3 regions of the Pseudomonas mohnii genome follow, and region 1 is predicted to be linked to each of the others. Evidence: predicted binding sites of a transcription regulator. Region 1 holds the regulator's gene; each other region holds the start of a gene.
The links. Region 1 encodes sigma-54, which starts transcription at its own class of promoters, with help from an activator protein. Its sites were predicted from a motif close to ANTGGCATNNANNTTGCTNT; they were not measured.
Positions count from the first base shown of each region.

Region 2: BLV61_RS26415 (DNA translocase FtsK) is a predicted target of sigma-54. The motif match lies at 3,296-3,315, and genes of this name have one in related genera.
Region 3: BLV61_RS07430 (circularly permuted type 2 ATP-grasp protein) is a predicted target of sigma-54. The motif match lies at 5,453-5,472, and genes of this name have one in related genera.

Region 1 is NZ_FNRV01000001.1:4,431,964-4,439,610, reverse strand. Features, by position in the region: gene BLV61_RS20600 (KdsC family phosphatase) at 1-329, shown strand, start outside; gene lptC (LPS export ABC transporter periplasmic protein LptC) at 338-910, shown strand; gene lptA (lipopolysaccharide transport periplasmic protein LptA) at 897-1,445, shown strand; gene lptB (LPS export ABC transporter ATP-binding protein) at 1,445-2,170, shown strand; gene BLV61_RS20580 (RNA polymerase factor sigma-54) at 2,355-3,848, shown strand; gene hpf (ribosome hibernation-promoting factor, HPF/YfiA family) at 3,923-4,231, shown strand; gene ptsN (PTS IIA-like nitrogen regulatory protein PtsN) at 4,244-4,708, shown strand; gene rapZ (RNase adapter RapZ) at 4,711-5,568, shown strand; gene BLV61_RS20560 (HPr family phosphocarrier protein) at 5,584-5,859, shown strand; gene pmbA (metalloprotease PmbA) at 5,948-7,294, opposite strand; gene yjgA (ribosome biogenesis factor YjgA) at 7,403-7,647, shown strand, end outside.
Region 2 is NZ_FNRV01000001.1:5,651,367-5,659,013, reverse strand. Features, by position in the region: gene lolA (outer membrane lipoprotein periplasmic chaperone LolA) at 1-569, opposite strand, end outside; gene BLV61_RS26415 (DNA translocase FtsK) at 636-3,047, opposite strand; gene trxB (thioredoxin-disulfide reductase) at 3,366-4,325, shown strand; gene aat (leucyl/phenylalanyl-tRNA--protein transferase) at 4,390-5,070, shown strand; gene BLV61_RS26400 (arginyltransferase) at 5,139-5,846, shown strand; gene infA (translation initiation factor IF-1) at 5,958-6,176, shown strand; gene clpA (ATP-dependent Clp protease ATP-binding subunit ClpA) at 6,412-7,647, opposite strand, start outside.
Region 3 is NZ_FNRV01000001.1:1,587,565-1,595,211, forward strand. Features, by position in the region: gene BLV61_RS07405 (acetyl-CoA C-acetyltransferase) at 1-699, opposite strand, end outside; gene BLV61_RS07415 (c-type cytochrome) at 1,295-2,116, shown strand; gene BLV61_RS07420 (transglutaminase family protein) at 2,242-3,051, opposite strand; gene BLV61_RS07425 (alpha-E domain-containing protein) at 3,048-3,998, opposite strand; gene BLV61_RS07430 (circularly permuted type 2 ATP-grasp protein) at 4,011-5,420, opposite strand; gene BLV61_RS07435 (ribonuclease E inhibitor RraB) at 5,747-6,088, opposite strand; gene BLV61_RS07440 (hypothetical protein) at 6,300-6,533, opposite strand; gene speE (polyamine aminopropyltransferase) at 6,695-7,570, opposite strand.

The sequences.
Region 1 (7,647 bases):
CCCCGGTGGTTGAGCGACGGGCGAAAAACCTTGGCATCCCGCATCTGTACCAGGGGCGCGAAGACAAACTGGTGGTGCTCGACGAGCTTCTCGGCCAACTCAACCTAAGCTATGAGCAGGTCGCTTATCTAGGCGACGACCTGCCGGACCTGCCGGTCATTCGCCGCGTCGGCCTGGGCATGGCGGTGGCCAATGCCGCAAGCTTTGTGCGTGAACACGCTCACGGAGTAACCCAGGCCCGCGGTGGCGAGGGTGCCGCCCGCGAATTCTGCGAATTGATCCTGCGCGCCCAGGGCCGTCTCGATGCGGCCAACGCCGCGTACCTGTGAGCCAAACCATGCTGAACAAAAAAATTCGCAACATTCTGGTGTTCGGTTGCATTGCGGCGATTTTCGCCGCGGTCGGCTATTGGAACATCAGCCCGGAACGCTTCCTCGACAAACCGATCGCGCATGTCGACGAAAGCGAAATCGATTATTACGCTACCAACGCCCACAGCGTGCAGTTCCTGCCTGATGGCAGGCTTCAATACGAAATGACTTCCGACAAAGTCGAGCACCTCAAAGCAAGCGAAGTCACGCTGCTGACCAACCCTGACCTGAACATGTTCCGCGGCACCGAGTTCCCGTGGCACGTCCAGAGCGAAAAAGGTGAGGTCAACCCGGACGGCACGCAGGTTGAATTGATCGATTCGGTACGCATCACGCGCTTTGATGAAAAAAACCGCAGAACCCTGATCACCACCACTCGAATGACGGTGTTCCCGCAGCAGCAATATGCGCAGACCGAGCAACCCGTTAGAATCGACGGCGCTGGCGGCGTATCGACCGGTACCGGAATGAAAGCGTATTTGAAAGAAAGCAGGATACACCTGCTATCGAACGTAAGAGGACAGTATGAGGCTCGTTAAAACCCTCCCTATTTTGCTCAGTCTGGGCGCAGCACTGGGAAGCGTGAGCGCCTGGGCTCTGCCGAACGATCAAGAGCAGCCTATCCGCATTCAAGCCGACGACGCCCAACTGGACGACAAGAATGGCGTTGCCACCTACAAAGGTGACGTGATCATTACCCAGGGCTCGATGAAGGTCACCGGCAACACCGTGACCATCACCCGCACGCCGACCGGCGATATCGACGTAGTGACCTCTGTAGGCAACCTGGCCTACTTCGAACAACTGCAAACCCAGGGCGACACCAAGCCTGTCCAGGGCTGGGGAGTGACCATCCAGTACCACGCCGCGCAAAACCGCGTCGTACTGATCGATCGCGCCAAAGTCATCGACAAGGACAACAACACCACCCAGGGCGAAAAAATCGTCTACGACACCGTCAAGAAGCTTGCGAGCGCTGGCCGAGCGACAGGTAACAAGGTCACCGAAGCGCGTCCGCGCATCGACATGGTGATCCAGCCGAAGAAGAAAACCGACGAGCAAAAGGCCCAGTAATGGCAACTCTGAAAGCTCAGCATCTGGCCAAGAGCTACAAGAGCCGCCAGGTCGTCCGTGATGTCAGCCTGTCCATCGACAGCGGTCAGATCGTTGGCCTGCTAGGCCCTAACGGCGCCGGCAAGACCACCTGCTTCTACATGATCGTAGGCCTGGTACAGGCCGATCAAGGCCGCGTACTGATCGACGACCTGGACGTCAGCCACCAGCCAATGCACGGCCGCGCAAAGGCCGGTATCGGCTATCTGCCGCAAGAAGCGTCGATCTTCCGCAAACTCTCGGTCGCCGACAACATCATGGCGATCCTGGAGACCCGCAAGGAACTCGACAAGGCCGGTCGCCGCAAGGAGCTGGAAAGCCTGCTGCAGGAATTCCACATCAGCCACATCCGCGACAACCTCGGCATGAGCCTGTCCGGTGGCGAACGCCGCCGTGTGGAAATCGCCCGGGCATTGGCCACCAACCCGAAATTCATCCTCCTCGACGAGCCCTTCGCCGGCGTGGACCCGATTTCGGTGGGCGACATCAAACAGATCATCCATCACCTCAAGGCCAAGGGCATTGGCGTGCTGATCACCGACCACAACGTCCGTGACACCCTCGACATCTGTGAAACCGCCTACATCGTCAACGATGGCCAATTGATCGCCGAAGGCGACGCTGCAACCATCCTGGCCAACGATCTGGTCAAGGAAGTGTATTTGGGCCATGAGTTCCGCCTGTAAGCACCGAGGTGTCTGGCTAGTCGACCGAGCGCTTGTCTCGATAAAAAATCAACACTTTTTTATTGTTACAGCGCTCTAGGCAAACACTTCAGTTTCAGGCATATAATTTGCTTATGTTTGGCGCTCCGGCGCCCTGTAGTGGATGGCGCATGTGCGCCGGCGAATAAGGTGTTTAGCCCCTGCCATGAAACCATCGCTAGTCTTGAGAATGGGCCAGCAGCTGACGATGACACCGCAGCTGCAACAGGCCATCCGCCTGCTCCAATTGTCGACCCTGGACCTGCAACAGGAAATCCAGGAGGCCCTGGAGTCCAATCCGATGCTCGAACGCCAGGAAGAAGGCGACGACTTCGATAACAGCGACCCCTTGGCCGACAACGCCGAACAGAAACCCAACCCCGACATTCAGGAACCCTCCTACCAGGAAAGCGCACCGACGGTTGATAACCTCGAGGAAGGCGACTGGAACGAGCGTATCCCCAACGAACTGCCCGTCGATACCGCCTGGGAAGACGTTTACCAGACCAGCGCCAGCAGTCTGCCGAGCAACGATGACGACGAGTGGGATTTCACCACCCGCACATCGGCCGGTGAAAGCCTGCAAAGCCATTTGCTGTGGCAATTGAACCTGGCGCCCATGTCCGACACCGATCGCCTGATCGCCGTGACCCTGATCGACTGCATCAACAATCAGGGCTACCTGGACGAGACGCTCGAGGAGATACTCGAAGCCTTCGACCCGGAGCTGGACATCGAGCTGGACGAAATCGAAGCCGTCCTGCACCGCATCCAACAATTCGAACCCGCCGGAATCGGCGCCCGCAACCTGGGCGAATGCCTGCTGCTGCAATTACGCCAGATGCCGGCCAAAACCCCTTGGCTCGCCGAAGCAAAGCGCCTGGTCACCGACTACATCGACTTGCTCGGCAGTCGCGATTACAGCCAGCTGATGCGCCGCATGAAGCTCAAGGAAGATGAGCTGCGCCAGGTGATCGAACTGGTTCAAAGCCTCAATCCGCGCCCGGGCTCGCAAATCGAATCCACTGAAGCCGAATACGTGGTTCCCGACGTGATCGTGCGCAAGGACAACGAACGCTGGCTGGTGGAACTCAACCAGGAATCGGTACCGCGTCTTCGGGTCAACGCCCAGTACGCCGGTTTCGTGCGTCGCGCCGACACCAGCGCCGACAACACGTTCATGCGCAATCAGTTGCAGGAAGCCCGCTGGTTCATCAAGAGCCTGCAAAGCCGCAATGAAACCCTGATGAAAGTTGCCACCCAGATCGTCGAGCATCAGCGCGGCTTCCTGGAGCACGGCGACGAAGCCATGAAACCGTTGGTCCTGCATGACATCGCCGAGGCGGTTGGCATGCACGAGTCGACAATTTCACGGGTGACCACACAGAAATTCATGCATACCCCTCGGGGCATATATGAACTGAAGTACTTTTTCTCCAGCCATGTCAGCACCTCCGAAGGCGGCGAATGCTCGTCCACGGCGATCCGCGCGATCATCAAAAAACTGGTTGCCGCGGAAAATCAGAAAAAGCCGTTGAGTGACAGCAAGATCGCTGGTTTACTGGAGGCACAAGGCATTCAGGTGGCTCGCCGCACCGTCGCCAAGTACCGCGAATCCCTGGGGATCGCGCCTTCGAGCGAACGCAAGCGGTTGATGTAGAGCCACGCCACAGCGTTCCAGTGGTAGATCATTTGATCTACCGCTTTATGCACTGGCAACGAAGGAGAAGCTGTATGCAAGTCAACATCAGTGGACACCAACTGGAAGTGACCGAACCTCTTCGCACCTACATCGGCGAAAAACTCCAACGGTTAGAGAGGCACTTCGACAAGATTACCAACGTACAGGTCACGATGACCGTCGAAAAGTTGAAGCAGAAAATCGAAGCCACGCTGCATATTCCCGGCAATGAAGTGGTCGCGAACGCGGAACATACCGATATGTACGCGGCGATCGACGCACTGACCGACAAGCTGGATAAACAACTCAAAAAGCATAAGGAAAAGACCCAGAGCCTCCTCCAGGGCGCTACCGGTCGTTAACACCCCCAACCCATGATCCGACTTGAAAGCATCCTGACCCCCGGCCGTTCCCTTGTGAACGTGCCGGGCGGCAGTAAAAAGAAAGCCCTCGAACAAATTGCCAACCTGATCGCCCGGGAAGTGCCGGATCTGGAGATGCAAGATGTCTTCGAGGCGTTGATTGCCCGTGAAAAACTCGGCTCGACGGGTTTTGGCAACGGCATCGCCATTCCCCACTGTCGCCTGAAGGGCTGCTCCTCACCCATCAGTGCCCTGATGCACCTCGATGCCCCCATAGATTTCGACGCCATCGACGGCGCACCGGTTGACCTGTTGTTCGTTCTACTGGTCCCGCAAGCCGCTACCGATGCGCACCTGGAACTTTTGCGCCAAATTGCCAGCATGCTCGACCGCAAGGAAGTGCGCGAAAAACTGCGCAGCGCCCCGAGCAATGAAGCCTTGTATCAGGTTGTCCTGGACGAGCAAAACGGTCAGTAACCATGCGCTTGATCATCGTCAGTGGCCGCTCCGGCTCAGGTAAAAGCACCGCCCTTGATGTACTCGAGGACAGTGGCTACTACTGCATCGACAACCTTCCCGCCGGGTTGCTGCCGGAACTCGCCGAACGCGCATTGATCCACACCGAACTGGCACAGCCGCTGGTGGCCGTGTCCATTGATGCACGCAACCTGCCCAGTCACTTGTCGCGATTCCCCGAATTGCTCGAAGAAGTCCGCAGCCGGCATATCCAGTGCGACGTTCTGTACCTGGATGCCGACGAAGAAACCTTGCTCAAGCGTTTTTCGGAAACCCGTCGTCGTCACCCGCTGAGCAGTGCCAATCGTTCGCTGGCTGAAGCGATCAACGATGAAACCAGCCTGCTCGGCCCCATAGCCGACCTTGCCGATCTCAAAGTCAACACCACCAACCTCAACCTGTACCAGCTGCGGGATACGATCAAGCTGCGCCTGCTGAACCAGCCGGAACCCGGTACAGCGTTCCTGGTGGAGTCCTTTGGTTTCAAGCGTGGCATGCCCGTGGATGCCGACCTGGTATTCGACGTGCGCTGCCTGCCCAATCCCTACTGGAAACCCGAGCTTCGGGCGCAGTCCGGGCTTGATCAACCGGTTGCCGAGTACCTGGCAGCCCAGCCGGACGTGGAAGAGATGTTCCAGGACATCTCCACCTATCTGCTCAAATGGCTGCCCCGCTTTGCCGCCAGCAACCGCGCCTATGTCACCATTGCCATTGGCTGCACGGGCGGACATCACCGCTCCGTCTACCTAACCGAACGCTTGGGCAAGACGCTGCAACAATCCCTGAAGAACGTCCAGGTTCGCCACCGCGACCTCAGCTAAAGGATTCACACCGCGATGCCTGCTCTGGAAATCGAAATCATCAACAAGCTGGGCCTGCACGCCCGTGCTTCTGCAAAATTCGTCGGAGTCGCCGGTGAATTCAAGGACTGCACGATCAGAGTCGGACGCACTCCAGAATCTACGGTCGACGGCAAAAGCATCATGGCAATGATGATGCTCGCGGCTGGCAAGGGCACCAAAATCTACATCAACACCGAAGGCGAAGACGCGCAAAAGGCGCTGGATGCGTTGAAAGACCTGATCAACCGCTATTTCGACGAAGGCGAGTAAACGCGTATCGAGGCCAAACCCGCTCGATAGCCCACAAAAAAAGGCGCACCCCCCATCAGGTGGTGCGCCTTTTTTGTAACAGGGGAGTTTAGCTGCCTGCCACCGTCATCCGCTCGATCAGTACCGATCCCGTACGGATATTGCTGCGCAGTTCCAAGTCATTACCCACGGCAACGATCTGCTTGAACATGTCACGCATGTTGCCGGCAATGGTCACTTCCTGGACCGCGAACTGGATTTCACCGTTCTCGACCCAATAACCCGCCGCGCCACGGGAGTAGTCGCCCGTGACCATGTTCAGGCCCTGCCCCATCAATTCGGTCACCAGCAGGCCACGCCCCATGCGACGCAGCAAGGCCGCCTGATCTTCATCACCATGGGTGACGAACAGGTTATGCACGCCTCCGGCATTCGCGGTGCTCGGCATGCCGAGCTTGCGACCGGAGTAAGTACCGAGGATGTAGGACACCAGCTCGCCCTTTTCAACGAACGGCTTCGCGTAAGTCGCCAGACCATCGCCATCGAAGGCCGCGCTGCCCAAGGCACGCATCAAGTGCGGACGCTCATCGATGGTCAGCCATTCAGGAAACAGCTTCTGACCCAGGGTGCCTTCAAGGAACGATGACTTGCGGTACAGGCTGCCGCCGGAAATCGCCGACAGGAAGCTGCCGAACAAACCACCGGCCAACTCGGCGGAAAACAGCACTGGCACTTCGCAGGTTGGCACCGGACGCGCGCCGAGACGGCTTGCCGCCCGTTGTGCGGCACGCTGGCCAATGCTCACCGGATCAGCCAGCAAATTGCCCTGGCGATTCACGTCATACCAATAATCGCGCTGCATCTGACCATCGGCCTCGGCGATCATCACGCAGCTCAGGCTGTGCCGGGTCGATGCATAACCGCCGATAAAACCGTGGCTGTTGCCATAGACACGGCAGCCTTGATGGGTACTCAGCGTAGTGCCATCGGCATTCTTGATCCGGCTGTCGGCAGCAAATGCGGCCGCTTCACAGGTCAGCGCCTGCTCGATTGCCTGCTCCGGCGTGATATCCCATGGGTGGAACAGGTCGAAATCCTGAACGTCACGCGCCATCAGAGCAGCATCCGCCAGGCCCGACGCTTCGTCTTCCGAGGTGTGTTTGGCAATGGCCAAGGCGGCGGCTACGGTCTCACGAATCGCCTCTGGACCGCTGGCCGAGGTGCTGGCCGAACCCTTGCGCTGACCAACGTACAAGGTGATACCGAATCCCTGATCACGATTGAATTCGACGGTTTCGACTTCGCGCTGGCGCACCGTGGTCGACAGGCCCTGCTCCAGGGACACCGCCACTTCACAGGCACTGGCCCCCTGGCGCCTGGCTTCAGCGATGATCTGCTCGACTTGTTCTTGCAGTGCCGGCAACGCTTGTGGGCCGACGCTTTCAACTGCACTCATGCTGTTCTCCACTCAAATTCTGCTTTCGGAATAGGTCATCGAGCGACCGGGCCGGACAAGCGGCCCCCGACTGGTTATCATGGCGGCGTTTCTTTGCGGACGGCCACCATGGTTGATTCTTACGACGACTCCCTCGATACGGGAGAAAAAAGCAAATCCCAGGTCAAACGCGAGCTGCATGCTCTGGTTGACCTTGGCGAACGCCTTACGACACTCAAGCCTGACTTGCTGGCAAAACTGCCCTTGACCGACGCTTTGCGCCGGGCCTTGGCCGATGCGCCCAAGCACACGGCGAACATCGCGCGTAAACGGCACCTCCAGTTCATCGGCAAACTGATGCGCGATCAGGACAC
Region 2 (7,647 bases), 1.2 Mb from region 1:
GCCGGGATCGGCTCGTTGGCCTTCACGCCAGTGAACAGGATATTGGTGCGCTGACCGACGCTGTCAATCAATTGCATGTCATTGACCAGGCCATTGCGGAACGACAGACGCAGGCTGTCGAACAGGGTGTCCTTGGTTTTCGGCTTCAAGGTGAAGTCGATCACGCCGCCGGCTTCCTTGGCGCTGATGTCGAAGCTCTGGCTGATCTTGGACACGTCACCGGACAGCAGCAAGGCTGGGGTCTGGGTCAGGCGCTGGTCGAGATTCTTGATGGTGGCCTGCTCCAGATCGGGGTCCCACAGGGTCACTTTCTTACCGTCGGAGACCATGGTCTGTTCGGCTGGCGCATTGGTGTGCCAGTAGAACAATCCCGGGCGTTGCAGGGACATTTCACCGGCCGTCTCCTGCAATTGGGTGCCTGTACCATCGAGGGTCAACTGGGAGAAACGTGCGGTCAGGGTCTGGGATTTTTCCAGCAGTTGGGTCAGACGCGCCACGTCCTTTTCATCGGCGTGGGCCGAGAGCGTGGTCAAGGCCAGTACCGGCAACAGCATGCGGATAAGACGCATGGGAGTCCTCATAATATTCGTGGGAGTGCGGACGGTGCCTCAAGACGCCGTCCTTCAAAAATCAGGTCAGTCGCGCACCGGGCCGGGGGCCAGGACTTCACGCGAGCCATTGGTGTTCATGGACGTCACGACCCCGGCCATTTCCATGGCTTCGATCATGCGCGCAGCGCGGTTGTAGCCGATTTTCAGCTTGCGCTGAACCGCGGAAATGGACGCGCGACGGCTTTCCAGAACGAACTGCACCGCCTCGTCGTACAGCGCGTCAGCTTCGGGATCATCGCCGTCGCCACCACCGCTGCTGCCTTCAAAGCCGCTACCGGCCTCTTCGACACCGTTGAGAATGTCGTCGTTGTACTCCGGCGCCCCACGCAGTTTCCAGGCTTCGACCACCCGGTGTACCTCGTCATCGGAAACGAACGCACCGTGGACGCGAATCGGCAGGCTGGTGCCCGGCGGCATGTACAGCATGTCACCGTGGCCCAGCAGCTGTTCGGCGCCGCCCTGGTCGATGATGGTGCGCGAGTCGATCTTGCTCGATACCTGGAACGCCATGCGGGTCGGGATGTTGGCCTTGATCAGACCGGTGATCACGTCCACCGACGGACGCTGGGTCGCAAGAATCAAGTGAATACCGGCGGCTCGCGCCTTCTGCGCGATACGGGCAATCAGTTCTTCAACCTTCTTACCGACGATCATCATCATGTCGGCAAACTCGTCGACGACCACGACGATGGTCGGCAGCTTTTGCAGCAGCGGCGCTTCGTCGTGGATGCTTTCGCGCTTGTACAGCGGATCGCTCAACGGCTCGCCAGCGTCCTGGGCTTCCTTGACCTTGGCGTTGAAGCCCGACAGGTTTCGCACGCCCATCTTCGCCATCAGCTTGTAGCGCCGCTCCATCTCGGCAACGCTCCAGCGCAGGGCGTTGGCGGCGTCCTTCATGTCGGTAACCACCGGGCAAAGCAGGTGCGGAATGCCCTCGTAGATCGACAACTCGAGCATTTTCGGGTCGATCATGATCAGCTTGGCGTCTTCCGGGCCGGACTTGAACAGGATCGACAGGATCATCGCGTTCACGCCCACCGACTTACCGGAACCGGTGGTACCGGCCACCAGCAGGTGAGGCATTTTCGCCAGGTCGGTGATCACCGGCTTGCCGCCGATGTCATGGCCCAGGGCCAGGGTGACCGGCGATTTGAAATTGTCGTACTCGGGCGTCGAGAGCACTTCGGAGAAACGCACGATCTGGCGGTCTTCGTTGGGGATCTCGATACCGACCGTGGTCTTGCCGGGAATCACTTCCACGACCCGCACACTCGTCACGGCCAGGGAGCGCGCCAGGTCTTTGGCCAGGTTGGAGATACGGCTGACCTTGACCCCGGCCGCCGGCTGGATTTCGTAACGGGTGATCACCGGACCCGGATGGATCGAGTCCACGGTAACTTCGACGCCGAATTCCTTGAGTTTGATTTCCAGCAAGTGACCGACCGCCGCCAGGGACTCCGGTGAGTAATTGAGCTGTTTCTTTTCCGCAGGGTCGAGAATCGAGATCGGTGGCAAGGTGCCTTCCACGGCGCTGTCGACGAACAGCGGCGCCTGTTTCTCTTTCTGTACGCGCTTGCTTGGCTCGGGCGCCTTGACCGGGGCCGGCGCGATCACAGGCGGTACCTGCTTCTCGCGCTCGGACATGTGCTTGCTCAGCGCCTGCTCACGTTCGATCAGGCGCTCCTTGACCTTGGCCTGCTCGCGTTTGTCGGTGACGGTCGGCGCGACCACGTCATGCACGCGATCATCGACTTCACGCAACTGCGCGACCAGTTGCTTGCGCTCGGTACGGGCCGCCCACCAGCGATTGGCCGCGCCCTGGAACAGTTCGAAAAGGTCGAGGGTGATCTTGCCGGTGACGTCCATCACCTTGAACCAGGAAAGGTCGGTGAACACCGTCAGGCCAAACAGGAACAGCGCAATGAACAGCAGCGTTCCGCCCTGGATGTTCAGGGCGTTCTTTGCCAGATCGCCGAGGCTTTCCCCCAGCGCGCCGCCAGCACCGGCCGGCAACCCGGTCGCGGCATGGAAATGGATGTGCGCCAACGCAGCGCCGGACAGCACCAGAAACACCAGGCCGATCAGCCGCCAGGAAAACAGCCAGCCGCTCCACTGCCATGGCTCGTGGCGTTGACGGAATATCTGGTAGGTCTTGATCGCCAGCAGCAGCGGGAAGACGTAGGCGAAATAACCGAGCACCATGAACAGGATATCGGCGCTGTAGGAGCCCGCCGGCCCGCCGAAATTCTGTACGTCGTCGATCTTGCTGTTGTGGCTCCACCCCGGATCGTCCTTGCCATAGGTCAACAAGGCCATCATCAGGAACAGGCACAAGGCACCAATGGCGATCAATGCACCTTCCTTGAGTCGGTAGTGCAAATGCTGGCGCCAGAGCGGAACGACGGCTGGTTTAGGTGCTGCGGTGGATTTCTTCAAAACGCTTCTTTTCCTGCGCCTATGGCGCGTCCATCTGTTGAATGACTATAAAAACTGCCAAAAAAACTGCCCAATCCAGGCAGGTAAAAAGTTAACGGGCGTAACAAGTACTACTTTTAACATTGCGCCTCGGTTTTTATAAATACGAAGTGCACTGCATATTTTGTTACAGACACTGTGACAGCCACGCATTGTACGGGTTTGTTCGTCCGATGCCATGCTTGAAACCTTAGGTTGCAGCATAGTCAAAAGCACATTACGTGCGACTCAATTTGAGCACGCATTCTCTTTTGTGACAAAGGCTTATGAGGTGTTTTTATGAGCGAAGCGAAGCATCACCGCCTGATCATTCTGGGTTCCGGCCCCGCCGGTTACAGCGCAGCCGTGTATGCCGCCCGCGCCAACCTCAGACCCGTTGTCATTACCGGCATACAGGCAGGTGGCCAGCTCACCACCACCGTCGAAGTCGATAACTGGCCCGGCGATGTCGAAGGCCTCACCGGCCCTGCCCTGATGGAGCGCATGCAAAAACACGCCGAACGCTTTGACACAGAGATCGTCTACGACCACATCCACACGGCCAAGTTGCAACAGCGCCCGTTTGAACTCACGGGAGACAGCGGAACCTACACGTGCGATGCGCTGATTATTGCCACCGGAGCCTCCGCGCAATACCTGGGTCTGCCCTCGGAAGAAACGTTTGCCGGCAAAGGGGTTTCGGCTTGCGCGACTTGCGACGGCTTCTTCTATCGCAATCAGGTCGTCGCCGTGATCGGTGGCGGCAATACGGCGGTTGAAGAAGCGTTGTACCTGTCCAACATTGCCAGGGAAGTGCATCTGATTCACCGTCGGGACAAGTTGCGCTCGGAGAAGATCCTTCAGGACAAACTCTTCGAGAAAGCCGCCAATGGCAATATCCGCCTGCACTGGAACCAGCATCTGGATGAAGTGTTGGGCGATGCCAGTGGCGTCACCGGTGCGCGCCTGCGTGACAGCCACACCGGAGCCACCCAGGAGCTGCCGCTCGCTGGCGTGTTCATTGCCATCGGCCACAAGCCCAACACCGACCTTTTCACCGGCCAGCTGGAAATGCGTGACGGCTACCTGCTGGTCAAGGGTGGCAGCGAAGGCGACGCCACAGCGACGGCCATCGCTGGCGTATTTGCCGCCGGCGATGTGGCCGACCATGTCTATCGCCAGGCCGTCACTTCGGCCGGAGCCGGCTGCATGGCGGCACTGGACGCGGAAAAATACCTCGACGACATTCCCGTCGTTTGACGGCACACTAAGTGGCGGATCGACAATCCGCCACTGCCCTCCCCTCTCTGCAAGCCCGGACGCCATGCTGACTTGGTTACAACGCAATACCCTGACGTTCCCGCCGCTGGATAAAGCCATGCGCGACCCCAACGGTCTGCTGGCCGCCGGCGGCGATCTGTCCGCCGACCGGCTGATCCGGGCGTACCGGCACGGTTGCTTTCCCTGGTTCTCGGAAGGACAGCCGATTCTCTGGTGGTCGCCGGACCCGCGCACCGTGCTTTTTCCCGACGAACTGCACGTCTCGCGCAGTCTGAACAAATTGCTGCGCCAACAACGCTATCAGGTGACCTTCGACCAGGATTTTGCCGCCGTCATCCGTGCCTGCGCAGCACCGCGCGACTACGCCGATGGCACCTGGATCACGCAAGCCATGCAGGACGCCTATCTGGAGCTGCACAAGCGCGGTTATGCGCATTCGGTGGAGGTCTGGGATCAGGGTGAACTGGTTGGCGGGCTGTACGGCCTGGCAATGGGTCGGTTGTTTTTCGGCGAGTCCATGTTCAGTCGCGCCGACAACGCCTCCAAGTATGGCTTTGCCACCTTGGTGCAACACCTGAAAGAATGGGGTTTCGTGCTGATCGATTGCCAGATGCCGACCGACCACCTGCATAGCCTCGGTGCGCGAGCGATTCCCCGCAGCGCGTTTGCCGGCTATCTGTCGCAGTACCTGGACCAGCCCAGCCGTGCGACCTGGGTTTGCTGAGCGACTTTCGCGCGCGTGGCTTACACTTAGAGACGCCCCTAATTAAAAGTTTATCCCGAGGGTTGATCATGACCGAGTTGGCGCGCTTGAAGTTCTATGCCACTCAGCCCCACTCTTGCAGTTATCTGCCAGAGGAGCAGGCTACAACCCTGTTCCTCGATCCTAGCCAGCCCATGGATGTGCATGTCTATGCGGACCTGTCGGAAATGGGTTTTCGTCGCAGTGGCGATCACCTCTATCGGCCGCATTGTCAAAACTGCAATGCGTGCGTGCCTGCACGCATCCCTGTAGGACAATTCACCCCCAACCGTCAGCAGAAGCGCATTTTCAAACGCAATGCCGACTTGCAGGTACGCCCGGCAAAACCAGGCTTCAGCGAAGAGTATTTCGACCTTTACCAGCGCTATATCGAACAGCGTCATGCCGATGGCGACATGTATCCGCCGAGTCGCGATCAATTTTCGACATTCCTGGTACGTGACCTGCCTTTCTCGCGCTTCTATGAATTTCGCCTCGACGGGCGGCTGCTAGCCATCGCTGTCACTGACCTTCTGCCGAACGGTCTGTCGGCGGTCTACACCTTCTATGAGCCTGCAGAAGACCGCCGAAGCCTGGGGCGTTTCGCGATCCTGTGGCAGATTGGCGAGGCCCGGCGCCTGGGGCTGGACGCAGTCTACCTGGGTTACTGGATCAAGAACTGCAAAAAAATGAGCTACAAGACGCAATATCGACCCATTGAACTGCTGATTAACCAGCGTTGGGTTGCCCTGAACTAGAGCACGGCCTAAACCCCTTGGCTTGAACCCCACTTTTCGGGCACAATGCACGCCGCTTTTGCCTGGCGCAGTTGCACCGGGCCATTCATTGGACACCGAGGGCTTTACTGCATGTCGAAAGAAGACAGCTTCGAAATGGAAGGCACTGTCGTCGACACCCTGCCCAACACCATGTTTCGTGTGGAGTTGGAAAATGGGCACGTCGTAACCGCGCATATCTCCGGCAAGATGCGCAAGAACTACATCCGTATTCTTACCGGTGACAAAGTGCGCGTCGAGCTGACGCCCTATGACTTGAGCAAAGGGCGCATCACTTACCGCGCTCGCTAATCAAGTCAATACAAAACGCCCGGCTATGCCGGGCGTTTTTGTATGTCCGAAATTTGAAGCCCACCGCAACCAATGTGGGAGCGAGCCTGCTCGCGAAAGCGTCGTGTCAGCCAGCATCTCTTTCACTGATATAACGCATTCGCGAGCAGGCTCGCTCCCACAGGGGGCAGGCGCACATCTGACAGACAGCAAAAAGGCGCCAATCGGCGCCTTTTTGCTTTGCAGCGGTTTAACGTCAGGCCATTTCGGCCGTGGTCTCGAACTCGAAGGTCAGCTCGCCGTCCTTGATGTCGATGTGCACCACACCGCCATGTTCGGCCAGTTCGCCAAAGAGAATCTCCTCTGCCAGCGGACGCTTGATCTTGTCCTGGATCAGGCGAGCCATTGGTCGAGCACCCATTGCTGCGTCGTAACCACCGGCCGCCAGCCAGCTGCGGGCCGCATCGGAAACCTCCAACAGCACACGCTTGTCTTCCAGCTGCGCCTGAAGCTCGATGAGGAACTTGTCCACCACGCTCTTGATAACCTCGTGACTGAGGCGACCAAACTGAATGATGGTGTCCAGGCGGTTGCGGAATTCCGGCGTGAAGCTTTTCTTGATCACTTCCATCGCATCGGAAGAGTGATCCTGATAGGTGAAACCGATCGAGGCACGGGCTGCGGTCTCGGCACCGGCGTTGGTCGTCATGATGACGATCACGTTACGGAAATCCGCCTTGCGCCCGTTGTTATCGGTCAACGTACCGTGATCCATGACCTGCAGCAGCAGGTTGAAGACTTCCGGATGCGCTTTCTCGATTTCATCGAGCAACAGCACGCAGTGAGGCTGCTTGGTAATGGCTTCGGTCAGCAGACCGCCCTGATCGAACCCGACGTAGCCCGGAGGCGCACCGATCAGACGCGACACGGTGTGGCGCTCCATGTACTCGGACATGTCGAAACGAACCAGCTCGACACCCAACGCCTTGGCGAGCTGACGCGCCGCTTCGGTTTTACCGACACCGGTAGGACCGGCGAACAGGAACGAACCGACAGGCTTGTCAGGCGACTTGAGTCCGGCACGGGACAGTTTGATCGCGGTCGCCAGGGAGTCGATCGCGGCATCCTGACCAAACACCGTCAATTTCAGGTCACGCTCAAGGTTACGCAGCAGTTCCTTGTCGGAACTGGTGACGTGTTTTGGCGGAATCCGCGCGATTTTCGCGACGATGTCCTCGACCTGAGCCACCTCGATGCGTTTTACGCGCTTCTCGATCGGCTGCAGGCGCTGGTAGGCACCCGCCTCGTCGATGACGTCGATGGCCTTGTCCGGCATGTGCCGGTCATTGATGTAGCGCGAGGCCAGTTCGGCAGCGGCGCGCAGGGCTTCATCACTGTATTCGATATTGTGATGGGTCTCGAAACGCCCTTTCAGGCCGCGCAGGATACCGATGGTGTCTTCCACCGAAGGCTCGGACACATCGACCTTCTG
Region 3 (7,647 bases), 2.8 Mb from region 1:
ATCGAAACCCATCTGCCCCATCATCTCGAAACTGGGCTTGAGCTTGCCCAGGCCTTCCAGGGTCGAGTCGGCGCGGATGAACTCATCGTGATCGAGCAGGATGATGCCGTTCTGGTCCTGCACCGGCACCAGCGATTTGTTGAACGAACCATCAGCCCGCGCCCGCGCAGCTTTTTGCTGGGAATGCAGTGCATAGGCATCGACGTCCTGACGGCTGAAGCCTTCCAGTGTCGCGATCAGATCGGCACCCACGCCCTGGGGGGTGAAGTGGCTGTGCAGATTGGTCTGCGGGTCCAGCGCCCAGGCTCCGCCATCGCTGCCCATGGGCACGCGTGACATGGACTCGACGCCACCGACCACCACCAGGTCTTCAAAACCGGAACGGACCTTCATGGCCCCGAGGTTCACCGCCTCCAGCCCGGATGCACAGAAACGGTTGATCTGCACGCCCGCCACGCTGACGTCCCAATCAGCCACCTGAGCAGCGGTCTTGGCGATATCGGCGCCTTGATCGCCGACGGGTGTCACGCAGCCCAGTACCACGTCATCGACCTGACTGGTATCGAGGGCGGTTCGCTGTTGCAGCGCCGTGAACAACCCGGCCACCAGGTTGACCGGTTTGACACTGTGCAAGGCGCCATCGGCCTTGCCTTTGCCACGGGGCGTACGTATCGCGTCGAAAATCAATGCTTGGGTCATGACGTCCTCGAACCGGGTGGTGATCTTTGAAGAGGCTTCCACCTTATTCCGAGCCACCGGGGATTCAATGACCGCAGCGCTCACCGGCGTTGACGGACGCGCTCAGACGGACGGTAGTCCGCTACAGAATCCGCGGCTTGCGGACACGCAGGTGTCTAGCAAAAGGCCGCCCAAGAAGCTGGCAATAGGCCTCATGCTTTTTTAATCGTATTTGGTGAGCGCTCCATACGAAATGGATCTAAATCAAGCGTGACGCGGGCTCTAAGGTGAGGTTATACGAAGTTGTCGTCGGGTTTTGCCGAGGCGCTCGTACTACAGGAAGTGAATTGCTCTGCCGTCATGGAGATTTGCAGGCAGGCATCAGGAAATAACAAAAAAGGCGGTCAAGCCATGTTCAAACAATCGAAAGTTCGTCAAGCCGGGCTCATTCTCTTCGCGACCACACTTTTGTTGATTTTGCCGAACCTGACCAAGGTGATCGGCTAGTCGTTCATAAAAATACGGTATCCGTGTTTTAGATCGCCACATTAAAAATGTGACTGGCTCGCTACCCGGGCCAACGTGGCTGTGCCAACCTTTGCAGCACTTCCACGACATGGACGGCGATTCTTTGAAAGCGCTCACTTTATTCGGGGCCTTGCTGCTCAGCACGCCTCTGTATGCCGCACAGCTGAACCTGCAGCTGGGCGCGAACAACCGCACCTGGCAGACCGAGGAGTTGCTCAATCATCCTCAAGCCCAGACCATCACCGTTACCAATGACGTTTCCTACAAGCGTGATATGAGCTATCGCGCCGTGCCTCTGTCAGTGCTGTTGACCGGCATCAAACCGGACGACCACTTGCAAGCCGTGGCCCTGGACGGTTTTGCTGCCGAGATGGCCGCTGCGCCGCTGCTCAATACCCAAGGCGCGCGTGCCTGGCTGGCGATCGAGGATCCGGCCAAACCCTGGCCGCCACTGTCCGAAGGCAAGCCCGGCGCCGGGCCGTTCTATCTGGTCTGGACCAACCCGCAGGCGGGCAATATCAGCCCGGAGCAATGGCCGTTCGAGGTTGCCAGCATCAAGCGCATGGCACCGGTGGCCGAACGCTTCCCTGCCCTGCTGCCCGATCCTGCGCTAAAGGCAGACGATCCGGTGAACAAGGGCTTTGCGCTGTTCCAGAAAAACTGCTTGGCCTGTCACCGCCTCAATGGTGCCGGGGACGCGCAATTCGGGCCGGACCTGAATATTCCGTACAACCCGACCGAGTACTTTGGCGCGGACTTCCTCAAGCGTTATATCCGTGATCCGCAGAGTTTGCGTCAGTGGCCGCAGGCGAAGATGCCCGGATTTTCAACCGAGGTGTTGCCGGATGAGGATCTGGGGATGCTGGTGGGGTATTTGAAGCATATGGCGGGGCGCAAGGTGAAGCCCTGACAAAACACGCCGTTGCGGGAGTGAGCTTGCTCGCGACGGCGGTGTATCAGCCACGGAAGTATTGACTGAAAACCTGCCATCGCGAGCAAGCTCGCTGCCATAAGGGGTCGGCGCCCTCCCCCCGGTTACTGTTGTTGCACGGAGATCACCGGCGCGGGCGTCGGTGAAACAAGCACCTTGGCATGCATCTGTTCACACCCGCCGCCGCGGCGCATCCCGCGCACCGGGCAGGCATCCAGATAATCGAGGCCCACGGCCAGTTTCAAATGACGTTCGGGCCGGGCCAGTTCATTGGTCACGTCGAAACTGTACCAGGCGTCATCCAGCCAGGCTTCGGCCCAGGCATGGCTGGCCAGGTGTTCGCTGTTTTCGCTGTACAGATAACCCGAGACATACCGCGCCGGAATCCCCAGGCTGCGCGCACAGGCGATGAACGCGTGGGTGTGGTCCTGGCACACACCGGAACGACCGGCGAAGGCCTGGGCAGCGCTGGTGTCCACTTCGGTGGCGCCCGGCGTGTAGGTCATGTGCTGGTTCAGGCCGTGCATCAAGTCGATCAGCGCCGTGCGATCGCGGCGTTGCTTGCATTCCTTTTCGGCAAACGCGCGCAGGGCTGCGTCGGCTTCGGTCAGGCGGGTGAAGCGCAGGAAGGGCAGCGCCGACTGGCTCTCGTGCTCGGCTTCGCGCAATTCGTCGATGTCGACCTGACCACGGGCGCCGATGATGATCGCTTCGTGCGGTTCGTCCATGGTCAGCACGTGCAGGATGTTGCCGAACGGATCGAGTTGCGCGCGCACCGGCCGCGGCAGGTCGAGCTGCCAACTGAGCACGTGCTGGCGCTCGCTGTCATGGGGGGTCAGTCGCAGGTACTGGATGCTCGCCCGCACCTGATCTTCGTAGTGATAGGTGGTCTCGTGGCTAATCGAAAGTCTCATGCAGCCTCCAGATAAGAACTGTGAATCGCGTTACCCAACTGGCGCACCAGCGGGATGAACTCGGTGAGCCAGGCGTGCAGGCCTTCGTCGAGGATTTCGTTGATGCCGGTGTAGCGCAGTCGCGCGTCCATTTCCGCCGCCAGGCGTTGGGCGGGACGGCCGTTGGCTCCCGGCAACTGGGCAAGGATCTGGTCGATTTCTTCGGTGCACGCCCGCAGGGAGCGCGGCACGTCCGCCCGCAGCAACAGCAACTCGGCCACATGCCGGGCGCCGGGTGCGTCGCGATAAATTTCGGTGTAGGCCTCGAAGGACGACAAGGCCCGCAGCAAGGCACTCCACTGGTAGTACGCGTGGGCCGTGCCATCGCTGACCGCCTCAGCCTGATCACCGGCCATTTCGTAGCGGGCATCGAGCAGGCGCAAGGTGTTGTCGGCTCGCTCGATGAAGGTCCCCAGACGAATGAAGCGGAACGCATCGTTACGCATGATCGTGCCGTAGGACGCGCCTCGGAACAGGTGGGACCGCTCCTTGATCCACTCGCAGAACCGACTCATGCCGTAGCGACTGAGGCCCTGCTCGGCAATGCCGCGAATTTCCAGCCAGGTCGCGTTGATGTTCTCCCACATATCAGCGGTGATTCGGCCACGAACCGCGTGGGCACTGGCCCGCGCGGCACCGAGACAGCTGTAGATGCTGGCCGGATTGGCCGCATCCAGGGCGAAAAAATGCAGCAAGCGTTCGGCATGCAACTCGCCGTGGCGTTCGAGGTAATCGTCCAGGGTGCCGGTAATCAGCAGCGGCATGGCCAGTTCGTGCAGGCCGTCACCGCGTCCATCCTGTGGCATCAGCGACAGCGAATAACTGATGTCGAGCATCCGTGCGAGGTTTTCCGCCCGCTCCAGGTAACGCGACATCCAATACAGATCCGAGGCAGTTCTACTTAACATGACAGGCTTCCTTCAATCCTCGACCACCCAGGTGTCCTTGGTTCCGCCGCCCTGGGAGGAGTTCACCACCAGGGAGCCTTCGCGCAGGGCGACACGGGTCAAACCGCCGGGCACGACCCGGGTTTCGCGACCAGACAATACAAACGGGCGCAGGTCGATGTGGCGTGGCGCGATGCCGCTTTCGACAAAGGTCGGGCAGGTCGACAACGACAGCGTCGGTTGCGCGATATAGGCATGGGGCTTGGCAATGATCCGTGCGCGGAAGGCTTCGATTTCCGCCGCCGTCGCCGCCGGCCCCACCAGCATTCCGTAACCGCCGGAGCCCTGGGTTTCCTTGACCACCAGTTCCGGCAGATGGGCCAGGACGTGGGAAAGTTCCGAGGGATTACGACACTGCCACGTCGGTACGTTCTTCAGGATCGGTTCTTCATCCAGGTAGAAACGGATCATGTCGGTCACGAACGGGTACACCGACTTGTCGTCCGCCACCCCGGTGCCGATGGCATTCGCCAGCACGACATTGCCGGATCGGTAAGACGACAGCAGCCCTGGCACGCCGAGCATCGAGTCCGGATTGAACGCCAGCGGGTCGAGGAACGCGTCGTCGAGGCGGCGGTAGATCACATCGACGGCTTTTGGCCCGTCGGTGGTGCGCATGAACACTTTGTCGTCACGCACGAAAAGGTCCGCGCCTTCCACCAGCTCCACACCCATTTCCCGCGCCAGGAACGCATGCTCGAAAAATGCACTGTTGAAGCGCCCCGGCGTCAACACCACGACGCTCGGGTTGTCGATCGGGCTGGAGCTTTTCAGGGTATCGAGCAACAGGTTCGGGTAGTGGTCGATGGGGGCGATGCGTTGCGCCGCGAACAATTCGGGGAACAGTCGCATCATCATCTTGCGGTCTTCGAGCATGTAGCTGACACCGCTCGGCGTACGCAGATTGTCTTCGAGCACGTAGTAAGTGCCATCGCCGTCGCGCACCAGATCGACACCGGAGATATGCGAATAAATATCGCGGTGCAGATTCAGCCCTTGCATTGCCAACTGGTATTGCTCGTTGGCCAGCACCTGCTCGGCCGGAATGATGCCGGCCTTGATGATGCGTTGCTCGTGATAGAGGTCGGCGAGGAACATGTTCAACGCCTTGACCCGCTGGATGCAGCCGCGCTCGACAATGCGCCATTCACTGGCGGGAATGCTGCGGGGAATGGTGTCGAAGGGAATCAGGCGCTCTGTCCCCTGCTCATCACCGTAGAGCGTAAAAGTAATCCCGGCGCGATGAAACAACAGATCGGCCTCGCGTCGCCGTTGTGCCAAAAGCTCGTCAGGCGTTTCGGACAGCCAACGGGCAAACTCCCGATAATGCGGGCGGACCTGGCCGCCGGCATCGTACATCTCATCAAAATAGGTGCGGATCATGCCGTACTCCTTGTCACCCGGACATACAGGCCTTCGCAAGGCCCGTGCCATCGGCAGAAACGCTTTGATATCAATCGGTTGGATAATCGGTACGCAGACACCGCACCAATCCTGTGCGGTAAATGCCCCAACCTGATCGCCCCCGCTTCATTGCAAGGCGTTGCAGTCGCCTGTCACCAGCATAGTCTGTGGGAGGCGACTTGGCGGCGAAGGGGGTCATTCCGTCATGGGAGCTCTTTGAGGTCGCGTTCGGTTTGCCGGCGACAAAAACGAAAACGGCCAACCCAAAGGTCAGCCGTTACTGATGCTTGCTGCTGTTCATAAGTTTATGCGAGTCGCCCTCGTACCTCCTGTTTGACACCCCAGCCTTCAATGATGCCGCCCAATGGCTCGACCACGGCTTCGAAACCCTGTTCGAAGTCGCCGATGTCATCGTAAGTGGCGTACATGACCTTGCTCAGTTCCAGGGCCCATGCGCCGTCATCGCGCACACTGATTTGCGCATTCAGGGATTCACCCCGGTAATGACCTGCCGCCCTGCGTGCCCGCTCCTCGTCCGGGAAAATGGCGTAGAACTCGATGGGATGGAACCGTGAAAAGTCGAAACCGCCCTCTTTCATGCGGCGCAGAACGCTGCTGCTGACATCTTCTTGATAGGCTGTGCTCATGAAACGTCCTCCTCAAACTGATGGATAGACTTTCCGTACTCCCAGCGCCCGCCACCGAACGGTGCGAACGACGGCATCCGATGTGCCGACGGGAAACAAGCATGGAGCTGACAAGACCAGACCTTAGCGATCCATTCGCTGATCTCGCCTGCAGATTAGCCCCAAGATAGAGCCGCTGCCAAGGCCTGGTTGAGAATGTGACAGGAGATGTTCAGATTGGCGTAATGCCGAGGATTTGAATGCTGTTCTGGGCCTTGAGACTTTTGACAGTCGCATCGGGGGTTCGCCCTTCCAGATCGTTCAGATCCAGTTCGGCGGCGACGGGGAGCAACCGGGCCTTGATGAGTTGGGCGGCGTGTTCGTTATCCGGGCACTCGTCGCACTCAAAGACTTCGTCGACAGTTTCACCGTGATCATCCACGAAAGTGATTTTCCACTTTTGCATCAGTGCCTCCTCGATAAAACCCATGGATGGGCTTACTTCTATCTCGACCTGATTAGCTGGCTAATCGTTCCACTGATTTTCCTCTGGTGCCTCATGAAAAAAGGGCCGTCAGCGGCGTGATTGAACACCACCGCGGACAGCCCTTTTTGATTGACGCGCTATCAGTCGTTACTTGGCTTGTTCACAGCCTGCAAAACGTACTGCGGCAAGGCAAAGGCACCGATGTGGATCTCCGGATTGTAGTAGCGGGTGATGATGCCGCTGCCGGCGAACCGTTGTTGCAGGGTTTCGCGGGACAATTTGCGATAAGCGGTATTGGTCGCGCCCCAGGCGAAGGTCATCGCGCCGCCGATATAAGTCGGTACGGCGGCCTGATAGAAGTGCCAGTCAGGGAACAGGCTGCGCAGGCGACCGGCGGTGGTTTTGACTTCTTCGATCTGCATGAACGGCGTGCCGTTCTGCGTGACCAGGATGCCGCCTTCGTTCAGGCAGCGGTGGCAGGCCTGATAGAAGTTCTCCGAGAACAGCACTTCGCCTGGCCCGATCGGGTCAGTGGAGTCGGAAATGATCACGTCGAACTTTTCAGTGGTGGTGGCGACGAAGCGCATGCCATCGTCGATCACCAGGTTCAGGCGTGGATCGTCGAACGCGCCCTTGGAGTGATTCGGCAGGAATTCCTTGCACATTTCGACCACGGTACCGTCGATCTCGACCATGGTGATGTGCTCGACGCTGCGGTGCTTGGCCACCTCACGCAACATGCCGCCGTCGCCGCCACCGATGATCAATACGCGCTTGGCGGTGCCATGGGCGAGGATCGGCACGTGCGTCAGCATTTCGTGGTAGATGAATTCGTCGGCTTCGGTGGTCTGGATCACGCCGTCCAGCGCCATGACCCGGCCCATGCGCGGGTTTTCGAAAATCACCAGGTGCTGGTGTTCGGTGCGCACTTCGTGCAGCAGTTTTTCCATGCGAAAACGCTGGCCATAGCCTTCGTAGAGGGTTTCCAGGTAGTCGTTGGTCGGGGTGATGCTCATGGGAAGTGCTCCGATGAATGCGGGTGGCAACGGACGGTTACCCGCCCATGATGGCCAATCGATCGGCTCGATTGACC